DNA from 2 places in the Pseudarthrobacter sp. PH31-O2 genome. Region 2 is predicted to be linked to the other one. Evidence: predicted binding sites of a transcription regulator. Region 2 holds the regulator's gene; the other holds the start of a gene.
What was found. The regulator HrcA, encoded in region 2, represses chaperone genes, less so after heat shock. The targets are predictions, from matches to a motif close to TTNGCACTCGNNNNNNNCGAGTGCNAA.
Positions count from the first base shown of each region.

Region 1: a site for HrcA is predicted at 2,507-2,533, ahead of groL (chaperonin GroEL). Genes of this name have one in related genera too.

Region 1 is NZ_JASIST010000006.1:197,427-203,359, forward strand. Features, by position in the region: gene QMG72_RS11420 (ribonuclease HI family protein) at 1-538, opposite strand, end outside; gene groL (chaperonin GroEL) at 686-2,323, opposite strand; gene QMG72_RS11430 (ABC transporter substrate-binding protein) at 2,641-3,912, opposite strand; gene QMG72_RS11435 (cold-shock protein) at 3,996-4,202, opposite strand; gene QMG72_RS11440 (LytR C-terminal domain-containing protein) at 4,388-5,008, opposite strand; gene QMG72_RS11445 (DUF3263 domain-containing protein) at 5,089-5,406, opposite strand; gene QMG72_RS11450 (uracil-DNA glycosylase) at 5,501-5,933, shown strand, end outside.
Region 2 is NZ_JASIST010000001.1:646,504-652,436, reverse strand. Features, by position in the region: gene QMG72_RS02945 (GerMN domain-containing protein) at 1-551, shown strand, start outside; gene QMG72_RS02940 (16S rRNA (uracil(1498)-N(3))-methyltransferase) at 594-1,373, opposite strand; gene dnaJ (molecular chaperone DnaJ) at 1,376-2,503, opposite strand; gene hrcA (heat-inducible transcriptional repressor HrcA) at 2,598-3,611, opposite strand; gene QMG72_RS02925 (DUF3097 family protein) at 3,832-4,680, shown strand; gene QMG72_RS02920 (DUF4870 domain-containing protein) at 4,824-5,243, shown strand; gene hemW (radical SAM family heme chaperone HemW) at 5,262-5,933, opposite strand, start outside.

The sequences.
Region 1 (5,933 bases), on a different contig from region 2:
GCTGCTGGCGGGCCGTCGCCGCTTGCGGCACCGCCCGCCCGGATGTGGGCGGCGCAGCGGCTGCGGTGTTCTCGGAGCCGAACCCGGGCCCCTGACGGACTGCAACACCCTGCTGGTAGGCCGTCGCAGCGGCCCGGGCCCGGTCATCCGCCGCCTCGTTAAGATCATGCCCGGCGTGGCCGCGCACCCATTCGAAGGTGTACTTGCGGCCCACCAGGGCCTGGTCGATTTCCTTGAGCAACTCCACATTCATCACCGGCTTGCCGTCGGCTTTGCGCCAGCCCTTGCGCTTCCATCCTGGCATCCACTTGGTGACGGAATTGATGACGTACTGGCTGTCGCAGAGGATGTGCAGGTCCTCGCCGGACAGGTGCGCGGTCGAGCGCACCAGGTCCAGCACTGCCATAAGCTCGCCCATGTTGTTGGTGCCGTGCGGCCATCCCCCGGCCCGCCAGCAGTCATCGTCCACGTACCAGGCCCACCCGGCCGGGCCGGGATTTCCTAAAGCCGAACCGTCGGCTGCCGCTGTAATTGTCACTGCACCATCCTGCCAGACCCGCACCGCCGTCGGCGCCCCCGCCGGGGTGGTTGGCACTCACGCCGACGGCGGCCCCGCCCGAAGGAGGGACCGCCGTCGTTATACGCACATTTCAGGGCCGAGGTTCCGGCCCCGGCAGCCGGTTGGTTAGAAACCGCCCATGCCGCCCATGCCGCCCATGTCGTCGCCGCCACCCATGGCCGGAGCGTTCTTCTCCGGCTTGTCGGCCACAACGGCCTCGGTGGTGAGGAACAGGCCGGCAATGGATGCCGCGTTCTGCAGTGCAGAGCGGGTGACCTTGACCGGGTCGTTGATGCCGGCAGCCAGCAGGTCGACGTATTCGCCGGTTGCAGCGTTCAGGCCGTGGCCTGCGGGCAGGCCGCGGACCTTGTCGACCACAACGCCGGGCTCGAGGCCGGCGTTGAAGGCGATCTGCTTCAGCGGAGCGTCGATGGCAACGCGGACGATGTTCGCGCCCGTTGCTTCATCACCCGTGAGGTTCAGGTTGGCGAAAGCCTTGAGGCCAGCCTGGATCAGGGCAACACCACCGCCGGCGACGATGCCCTCTTCAACAGCAGCCTTCGCGTTGCGGACAGCGTCCTCGATGCGGTGCTTGCGTTCCTTGAGCTCGACCTCGGTTGCGGCACCGGCCTTGATGACTGCAACGCCGCCGGCCAGCTTGGCCAGGCGTTCCTGCAGCTTCTCGCGGTCGTAGTCCGAATCGGAGTTCTCGATCTCGGAACGGATCTGGGAGACGCGGCCGGCGATCTGGTCGGCGTCGCCTGCCCCCTCGACGATGGTGGTCTCGTCCTTGGTCACAGTGACCTTGCGGGCGCGGCCCAGGAGTTCGAGTCCGGCGGTCTCAAGCTTGAGGCCGACTTCCTCGGAGATGACCTGGCCGCCGGTGAGGATGGCGATGTCGGCGAGCTGCGCCTTGCGGCGGTCACCGAAGCCCGGAGCCTTGACGGCAACGGACTTGAAGGTGCCACGGATCTTGTTGACGATCAGGGTGGCCAGGGCCTCGCCCTCGATGTCTTCGGCAATGATCAGCAGCGGCTTGGAGGACTGCATGACCTTTTCGAGGACAGCAACCAGTTCCTTGACGTTGGAGATCTTGGAGTTGACGATCAGGATGTAGGGATCCTCGAGGACCGTTTCCTGGCGCTCAGCGTCGGTGACGAAGTAAGCGGAGATGTAGCCCTTATCAAAGCGCATGCCTTCGGTGAGCTCCAGCTCCAGGCCGAAGGTGTTCGACTCCTCGACGGTGATGACGCCTTCCTTGCCGACCTTATCCAGGGCCTCGGCAATCAGGGCGCCAATCTCGTTGTCACCGGCAGAGATGGACGCGGTGGCGGCAATCTCTTCCTTGGTTTCGATTTCCTTGGCGGAGGCCAGGAGCTCGCGGGTGACGGCTTCAACAGCCTTTTCGATGCCGCGCTTGAGGGACAGGGGGTCAGCTCCGGCCGCGACGTTGCGCAGGCCTTCCTTGACCAGGGCCTGAGCCAACACGGTAGCGGTGGTGGTTCCGTCGCCAGCGACGTCATCCGTCTTCTTGGCAACTTCCTTGACCAGCTCGGCGCCGATCTTTTCGTAAGGATCGTCCAGCTCGATCTCCTTGGCGATGGAAACACCATCGTTGGTGATCGTGGGGGCGCCCCACTTCTTTTCGAGGACGACGTTGCGTCCACGCGGGCCGAGGGTGACCTTGACGGCGTCGGCGAGGATGTTCAGGCCCCGCTCAAGACCGCGGCGTGCCTCTTCATCAAATGCAATGATCTTGGCCATAACGGCAGTAGTCCTTTCGGGACAGTCGTTAAGAATGAACCTATGCTGCGGTGCCCGCGACGGACGATCCTTGCCCGGCGGCCTCTGTATGCCGCCAGGCCAGGGATCTCACCCCAACCAGGTATTTCTCTCGCTCCCGGCTCGGCCGCCTCAACTCCGCAGCCGGTCGAACCGGGCGTCGTTTTAGCAGTCAATGCGCAGGAGTGCTAACTCAATAATTAGCACTCCCCCGGGGAGAGTGCAAGCAGTAGGCGCGCCGAAAAGCTGCTGTCGGCCAACTGGCACCGTTCCGGAACGACGCAATACGCTACGGGCGATCACTTCCCGCTGCTGCCCGCCGTTTCGCTGCCGCTCATGGTTGCCGTGTTGTCCGGTCCGTAGGTGTAGAGAACGTAGTTTGCGGAGCTGACGTCACCGTGGGCATCGAAAGTGACCCGCCCGGATTGGCCGTCGTAGTCGGGACGCTTGCCGGCCCGCAGAGTGTCGAGGCATTCCTGGTAGCTCTTGCACACCTCGGCCGCGCCCGAAGGCCCGGTGCCGCCGGACGTCTCGGCGCTGCCGCCTGAGACCGCCACGAGACCGGCGGCGATGGAGGTGCCGGCGTCATCCTGCGCCGCTGCGGCGGCGATGGCGGCGAGGTTCACGGCGTCGTACGCCTCCGCGGCAAACGCCATGTCCTTCAACCCGGGATCCACGGAGACCAGCTCGCCCTGGAATTTTGCGGAGGCGAAAGTTCCCGGCAGGATCCCGCGGGCACCGTCGAGGGCGCTGGAGCCGAGTCCTGAACCGTACTGGTTGACCGCCCCGTCGGCGAGGATGAGCTTCTTTCCGGCAACTCCGGCGTTGTTCAGCTCGGCGATGGCGCCTTGGGCGGCTGCGCGGGAAATCAGCACGACGGCATCTGGAGCCGCGGCCTTGACGGCAGCCGCCGCCTGCTGCGCCTGTCCCGGGGCGAACCCGACGACGGCGGCGGTCCCGAGGCCGGACGCCTTGGCCGCGGCTGCCACAGCGTTGGATACATCCTTTCCGTAGCTGCCTTCTTCGTACACCACGCCGATGGTTGCGGCGCCACCGTCCTTGGCGAGCTTAACGAGGACGGGCGCCTGTGCGATGTCGGCCGCCGAAGTCCGGAAATAGAAGCCCTTACTTGGATAACTGCTGAGGCCGCTGGCGGAATTTGCTGGTGAAATCACGGCAATCCTGGCAGCGGACAGGACATCGATGGCGGCCGGCGCCCTGCTGGAATCCGTTGGACCGATAACCACGTCGGCTTTGGCGGCAACCAGCGCCTTGGCCTGCGCTGCCGTGTCAACACTGATTGTTGCCGGCAGCAGTTCCACCGGTTTGCCCTTGTGCCCGCCGGCGGCATTGATCTCCCTGACGGCCAGTTGCGCCGCCGCCAGTTGGGGGGCGTTAAGGAAATTCTGCGCCCCAGTATTGTCCAGGATCAACCCGATGCGCAGGGTGCCGTCACCGCTCGCTTCTGCCGGCTCAACGCGGGCGCCCCCGGCCGGGCCCAGGCAGGCGGTGGTGGTCAACGCGGCCACAGCAGCCACCACGGCCGCTCGTCCCAGCCGCAGCGGGGCCATCCGGCGGGCGACAGTGCCGGCGTCGGTCCGTCGAGCGGACACATCGTGGCCTGGGCCGCTGGACGCCTGCGGTGCGGTGTCCGTCACGGGGCGGGCCTGACGCTTTCGGCCTGCGGGCCCTTCTCGCCCTCGCCGACTTCGAGCTCCACACGCTGGCCCTCCGCCAGGGAACGCTGGCCGTCCCCCGCAAGGGCAGACCAGTGCACAAAGACGTCTGCGCCGGAGCTGTCTACGGTGATAAAGCCGTAGCCCTTGTCGGCGTTAAACCACTTGACGGTTCCCAATGCCATGGTGTCCACACTTTCAGTTGCCCAGCGGGCGCCCCAGCATCCGCCGGGCCGCGGAGTGCTAAAAACTAAGTCCGCAAGTACTGTACCCGCAGCTTTATGCTGCCGCGCAGCCCTGGGGCGCCACTGCCGGTCAATAGTTATTTAGGCGTAACCGGAACAGCTAGCTAAGGCGCAAGCGGACCGGGTTACGCGAATCCGGGCGCCAGGACAACAACGAGTGGCAGCTGGAATTCGGCGGAATCCACCACGCTTGGGATGCCCAGGAGTTGGCCAAGGGCCTCGGCATTGTCCTTCTGCCCGACCCCGTTGTAGAAGACCACCGAGCGCTGCTGCGGCAATCCGCCCCAGTTTCCGAGCGCGCCGACAGTCCAGCCGGCGGTGGTAACGGTTCCGCCCACCCGGTTCGCCAGCCCTGCCGTGGCGGTGCCGTTGAAGATGGCCACGGGCTGGGTCTTGTCGATGGCTGCGGCCGAGGTGGTGGCTGCGGGAGTCGCAGCCGGCGACTCGCTGGCCGGCGGGCTGGACGGGCTGGAAGGGGCTTCGCTGGAGGTCGCAGGGGCGGCAGATGCAGCGGCGCTGCTGCCGCTCTGCCCGGCCGCTGCCTGCGTGCTGTCGGCAGCGGAGGAGAAGCCGATCTTCGGCAGAAAAATGAACGCGACGAGGCCAATGGCCAAGGCCGCGGCACCGGCGCCCAGGATCGGGCCCAGGCGGCGGCGGTGGCGTGATTCGGCGACCGTCCGATGGACACCTTGGCGTGCGGAGGTCTCCGGGACCCGATCGAATTCATCCCGAGCGTATTTGGTCATGGTAAAACAATGTCCTTGCTGATTTCTGACGAACCGGCCGCGCTTGCTGGCGCGCAGCAATGTGCGCATCCGGCTGTGCTTTACGCGTCTGAGCCCAAGCGGCGGGCAGTGCGCGCACGTTGGCGTGACGTACGTAGTCTACGCAGTCTCTTTACCAACATCGGATCATGGGCCAGTGCATCCTCGGTGTCGATAAGGGCATTGAGGATCTGGTAATAGTGCGTGGCGGACAGATCGAAGAGTTCGCGGATGGCTTGTTCTTTGGCGCCGGCGTATTTCCACCACTGCCGTTCCAACGCCAGCATTTGCTGGTCCCGGCTGCTCAGTGGCGACTCCGGGTTGATCCCGGCGACAGGAGATTCCGCCGTCGAAAGGTGCTCTTGTGCTTGTTCGGCCACGACACGCTCCCTGGCTGGATCCGATGAAAAGTCTCCCCCCATGCTACGGGCGAATAACACCCTTGTCATTTGCCGGCCTGCAAGAATGGGCTCTGTGCATGACTCCGACTTCCCTGCCTCCGATGCCCTTTTCGAGCTGGAGCCCCCAGCGGGCCAGGCCGCGGGTTTCAGTGAGTTGGCCCGCCTGCCCCTGGATGAGCTCGTCGCCGACGACTGGGCTGAGGCACTGGCCCCGGTCGAGGGACAATTGCGGGACGTCCTGGCCTACCTGGGCCGGGAGTTTTCCGCCGGCCACAACGTCTTGCCGGCGCCGTCGAAGGTGCTGCGGGCCTTCCGGCAGCCTCTGGCGGACGTCCGGGTGTTGATTCTGGGCCAGGACCCGTATCCGACGCCGGGCCATGCCGTTGGGCTGTCCTTCGCCGTCGACGGCGCCACTCGGCCCATCCCCCGCAGTCTGGCCAACATCTACAAGGAGCTTCACGCCGATCTGGGGCTGCCTGCGCGGATCCACGGTGACCTCGGCCCTT
Region 2 (5,933 bases):
CGGGTAAAAACGTCATCACCGTGGACATGTCCGCCGACGCGTTTAACAGCAACCTGGACCCGGCCATGGCTGAGCGCGCAATCCAGCAGCTCGTCTACACAGCGACAGCAGCCGCGGCCAGCGCCGGACTGGTCGACTCCGGCCAGCAGATCCAGGTGGTGGTGCTGGTGGACGGGCACACCGACTACGTTGCCTTCAACCACGTCCGGTTGGGCTCCCCGACCTCGCGCAGCGTCGGAATGGTCGCTCCCGTCTGGATCATTGATCCGCAGGAAGGCACCACCGCCGCGGACGGCGCGGTAAAGATCTCCGGCCGCAGCACCGCCCCGGGCGGAAAGCTTCGCTGGGAGATTCTGCGCGTCAACGGCAGCGTCGAGACAACATACCTGAACGGGACCCTCACAGCCGCCGCCGAGGCCGACCAGTCGGGCGCCTTCAGCCTGTCGGTCAACTTGGGGCCGGGCCGCTACGAGGTTCGGGTATCCCAGCTGGAAGACAGTAACCCGGCCGAGGACCTGAACGTTGATACCCGCGGGTTCACGGTCAAGTAGTCAACACCGCAGCGCCGGGCAGCAATCCGGAGCGTCGCCGCGCTACCAGCGGCCCAGAATATCGCTGGCCAGGACAGTCGCGGCGGGCCCGGCCGTGGACGAGCGAAGTACATGCCGGCCGAGCAGGGCTGTTACGGCACCGGCGTCGCAGAGCCGTGTCACTTCCCGCGGGCTGATGCCACCTTCCGGTCCCACAATCAAAAGTATCTCCCGGTAGCTGCCGGCGCTGCCACCGGTGGCCCCGGTACCTTCCCAGGCCTCCAGCACCTGCCGCAGCGGACGCACGGCGTCCTCATGCAAGATGATGGCGAGGTCGGCGGCCGCCACGGCCCCCTGCAGTGCGGCGCTGTCGACGGCGGGGCGGACTTCGGGAATCCAAGCACGGCGCGCCTGCTTGGCCGCGGCGGTAACCACCGATTGCCACTTGGCATGGGCCTTGGCCGCACGGTCCGCCTTCCAGCGGACAATCGAGCGTTCAGCCTGCCAGGGCACCACGGCGTCGATCCCCAGCTCAGTGGCGGTCTCGGCGGCCAATTCATCCCGGTCGCCTTTCGCGAGGGCCTGGACCAGGACCAGCCGGGTCCCGGGCCGGGGTTCATCGGCAAGGACGGCGCACTTCACCGTCAGTTCGGCGGCTGCGACAGCCGCCACGGCGCCGGTGAGACGCTTTCCGGCGCCGTCGGCGATGTCAACGGACTCCCCGATGCCGAGGCGCTTAACCGTCACCGCATGGCGCGCCTCCGGACCGTCAAGGACAAAGAGCGATCCCGGGGCCAGCCCGTCCAGGGTACCGGGGGCAGTAAAAAAGACCGGGTTACTCACGCCTACAGGTTACCGAACCGGTCCCGCAGCTTGGCGAAGACCCCGCCGCTCGCGGCAAGCTTCCCTTCGCTGAACTGTTCGCCGCGCAACTTGGCCAACTGCCGAAGCAAATCCTCCTGGGCGGCGTCGAGCCGGGCGGGGGTGTCGACCTGAAGATGAACCTTCAGGTCCCCGCGGCCGTAGCCGCGCAGGTGGGTTACGCCGAGGCCCCTAAGTGTCATAACTTCACCGGACTGGGTGCCGGCCTTGACGTCAATCTCCTGCTGGCCGTCGAAGGTGTCGAGGGTCAGTTCGGTGCCGAGTGCGGCCGCCGTCATCGGGATGCTCAGGCTCGCGTGCAGGTCGTCGCCGTCGCGAATGTAGGTGGCGTCCTCCTTGACCCGGATCTCGACGTAGAGGTCCCCGGCGGGACCGCCGGCAGGTCCGGCCTCGCCCTGGCCGGAGAGCTGGATGCGGGTGCCGGTGGCGACGCCGGCGGGGACCTTCACGGTCAGGGACCGACGGCTGCGAATCCGGCCCTGGCCGGCACATTCGTTGCAGGGATCCTTGATGACCGTACCGAAGCCCTCGCAGGAACCGCAGGGTGCCGTGGTCATCACCTGGCCGAGGATGGAACGGACAGCGCGCTGCACCTGGCCGCTGCCGCCGCAGATGTCGCAGCGTTCCGGGTGGCTGCCTTCGCGGCAGCAGGAACCCTCACAGCTGGGACAGGTGACGGCCGTGTCGACTTCGAGCTTCTTGTTGACGCCGAAAACGGCGTCGCGGAGCTCGATCCGGACGCTGATCAGGGCGTCCTGGCCGCGGCGGATCCTGGATGCCGGTCCGGCCTGGCCGCCGGCACCGAAGAACGTCTCGAAAATGTCCTGGAAAGCGAAGCCCTGGCCGGAGTAGCTGCCGCCGCCGGAGCCGTTGGCGTTGCCGTTTTCGTTGCCCGTGGTGTCGTAGATCCGGCGCTTCTGCGGATCGGAGAGTACCTCGTAGGCGTGCGTGACCGCCTTGAACCGCTCAGAGGCGTCGTCCCCCGGGTTCACGTCCGGGTGGAGGGTCCGCGCCAGCTTGCGGTAAGCCTTCTTGATCTCTTCTCCCGTGGCTTCGCGGGAGACTCCAAGAACGTCGTAGTGGCTGCTCAAAGTTGTTATCTCTTCCTGGTAGTACTGCCTGTTAAGGGGCACGAAGTCTGATGCCGGCCCCGCGGGCCGGTCGGTTGCGGGTGGACGCGGTCCGTCAGGGACCGAGAATCCGGGAAAGGTAGCGTGCGACCGCCCGGACGGCGGCCATGGTCGTCGGGTAATCCATCCGGGTGGGGCCCAGCACTCCGACTTTCGCCGTCGCGTCCGGGCCGTAGCCGGTGGCCACCACCGAGGCCTCGGCGAGTCCGTCGTAAGGATTTTCTCTGCCGATGCTCACCGTCACGCCCCGGGGGTCAGCTGCCATGTCGCCGAGCAGGCGAAGCATCACCACCTGTTCCTCCAGGGCTTCCAGCACGGGGCCGATGCTCAGCGGGAAGTCCACGTTTGACCGGGCCAGGTTCGCGGTTCCGGCCATGACCATCCGGTCCTCGCGGCTGCTGGCGGCCAGAGCCTCAATGCCGCGGGCCAGCGCCTGGGCGGCGCTGCGACGCGCGGGCGGGCAGTTGCCGATCACCGAGTGCAGCGACTGCGGCAAGAGGTTCAGCGGGGTCCCTGAGATGCCGCCGAGGAACCGCGTGCGCAGCTCCGACAAGGCCTCATCCGAAAGATCGTGCCCCACGTCAATGACGCGTTGCTCCACCTTCCCGGTGTCCGCGATGAGCACCGCAAGTACTTTACGGGGCGCCAGCAGGACAAATTCGACGTGCCGCACCTTGGCCCGGCTCAGATGGGGGTACTGCACAACGGCGACCTGGTTGGTCAGCTGCGAGAGCAGCCGCACGGTCCGGTCCAGGACGTCGTCGAGGTCCTCAGAGCCTTCCAGCAGGGCCTGGATGGCCCGGCGTTCGGCCGGCGAAAGCCGTTTGACCGCCGAAATCTGGTCCACAAAAAGCCGGTAGCCCTTGTCCGTCGGGATTCGCCCGGCACTGGTGTGCGGTGCCGTAATGAGCCCCTCGTCCTCCAGGGCCGCCATGTCGTTGCGGATCGTGGCACTGGACACGCCGAGGTGGTGCCGCTCCACGAGGGCTTTGGATCCCACGGGTTCGCGTGAATGGACGTAGTCTTCCACGATGGCGCGCAGCACTTCGAGTTTGCGTGGTTCGCTCACGCTCCACCTCCTGTCGACCGTCCCGCATTCGATGCCACCGCCCGCCGCACGCGCCGGACACACAGTGTCCGGGCACACAGTGGCTAGCACTCGACATGCCTAAGTGCTAACCAGTCTAATATGAGTCGCCGCGTTGTTAGCATTGAATTCGCTTCGGGCGTTCTTCCCGGGGCAGGTGTTTTGGGGCACAGCCCACCGAGCGCAAAGCAGTGTGTAACCGATGTCGTACCAGAACTGGGGGCCCCAGGACCTGTCCGCGCCCGCCAAAACCCAACTACCCGAAGTGGCCGTCGAGCGCGGAATGGTGCTCGAAGATGTGCAGTCCGGCTGGGTCGGCGCCGTGACCCGGGTGGAGAAGTCCGGCGGGATGCACGTCGTCGCCCTGGAAGACCGCCGGGGGAAGTCCCGGTCCTTTCGCCTCGGCTTCGGTTTTCTGCTGGAAGGCCAGCCGATCCGGCTGATGCCGCCGGCGCCCCGCGGGAGCGCGGCGGCCGCCGGGGCCCGCACCGCCTCGGGTTCCGTCCGCGTGGCGGGCCAGCGCGCCCAGATCGCCAAAGCCAGCCGGATCTGGGTGGAAGGCAAACACGACGCCGAACTCGTCGAAAAGGTCTGGGGTGACGATCTTCGGGTCGAGGGTATCGTCGTGGAGCCGTTGCATGGCATCGACGACCTCAGCGGGGCGGTGGCTGCCTTCCGGCCCGGCCCCGGACGCCGCCTCGGTGTGCTGGTGGACCACCTGGTGCCCGATTCCAAGGAATCCAGGATCGCGGCGGCCGTGATGGCCTCCCCCGGGGCGGCCGGAAACGTCCTGATCGTTGGCCACCCCTACGTCGATGTCTGGCAGGCCATCCGGCCCGCGGTCCTGGGGATCGAGAAGTGGCCGGTAATCCCCCGCGGTGTGGACTGGAAGACGGGTATCCTGACCGCGTTCGGCTGGCCGCACAGCACCAAGGAAGACATTGGCCTGGGCTGGCAGAAACTCCTCGGCACGGTCCACAACTACGCTGACCTCGAACCCTCCCTGCTGGGCCGGGTCGAGGAGGTCATCGACTTCCTGACCGTCCCCTGAACGCCGCCGCCGGACATTCCTGCCAGCGGGCCGATCCGTGATTGCGCGCACCAGCACGTATTCTTGGTATGGCGGTTGCGCTTCCGGCGCAGCAGCGGCATTTCCAGGCACCAAGGCACCACCGCAATCCGAAGGAAAACACCGTGGCAGATGAAGCACGCGAGCATAACGGCGACAAGGCTGGCTATGGCCGGCCCCCTTACCATGGCGTTCCCGCCAACGCGCTGCCGCTGACGGCCGGCGAGGACCGGCAATGGGCCACCTTGGCTCATTTCGGCGGCATCCTCGGTTGCGTGCCCTCGTTGCTGATCTACCTGATCTTCAAGGACCGCGGACCGTTCACGGCGCAGGAGTCCAAAGAAGCCCTCAATTTCACGCTTCCCCCGACAATTGCTGCCGTGGTGTGCAACCTGCTGGTCTTTATCCCGGTAGTGGGCAACATTTTCGCCGTGCTTGCCACTCTGATCTGGATCGCCGTCACCTGCTTTTCGGTCGCAGCCGGAATCCACGTCAACCGCGGCCAGCCGCACCGCTACGAGTTCAACTTCCGCTTTATCAAATAGGGCCCCGGGCACGCAGGGTTAGTCCGGCAGGATCCTGCGGACCACTGCGTCCGCCAGCAGGCGGCCTTTGAGCGTGAGGATGAGGCTGCCGTGGAAGGCCGCGACGGGCTCCACCAGGCCATCGGCGATGAGTCCCGCGACAGCATGCCGCCCGGTATCCCCCAGTCCGCCCAGACTGGCAATGTCCAGCCCTGAGTTCAGCCGCGCTTCGAGCATCACGCGCTCGACGTTGCGGGTCGCAGAATCAAGGGTCTCCCGGCCGGCTGCCGGGGAAAGCCCGGAACCCATCCGATTGGCGTAGGCAGTGGGGTGCTTCACGTTCCACCAGCGCACACCGCCCACGTGCGAGTGAGCGCCCGGGCCGACTCCCCACCAGTCATCGCCCCGCCAATAGGCGAGATTATGCCGGCAGGCCTGTTCCGGGCTGCGGGACCAGTTGCTGACCTCGTACCAGGACAGTCCAGCGGCGGAGATGAGTTCGTCGGCCAGTTCGTACTTTGCCGCATGGTCGTCGTCGTCAATTCCCGCTACCTCGCCACGGCGGATTTGCGCGGCAAGCTTCGTGCCATCCTCGATGATCAGTGCGTAGGCGCTGATGTGGTCAGGCTGATAGGACAACGCGGTCTCCAGCGAGAAGCGCCAGTCGGCCAGCGACTCCCCCGGCGTTCCGTAGATCAGGTCCAGGCTGAC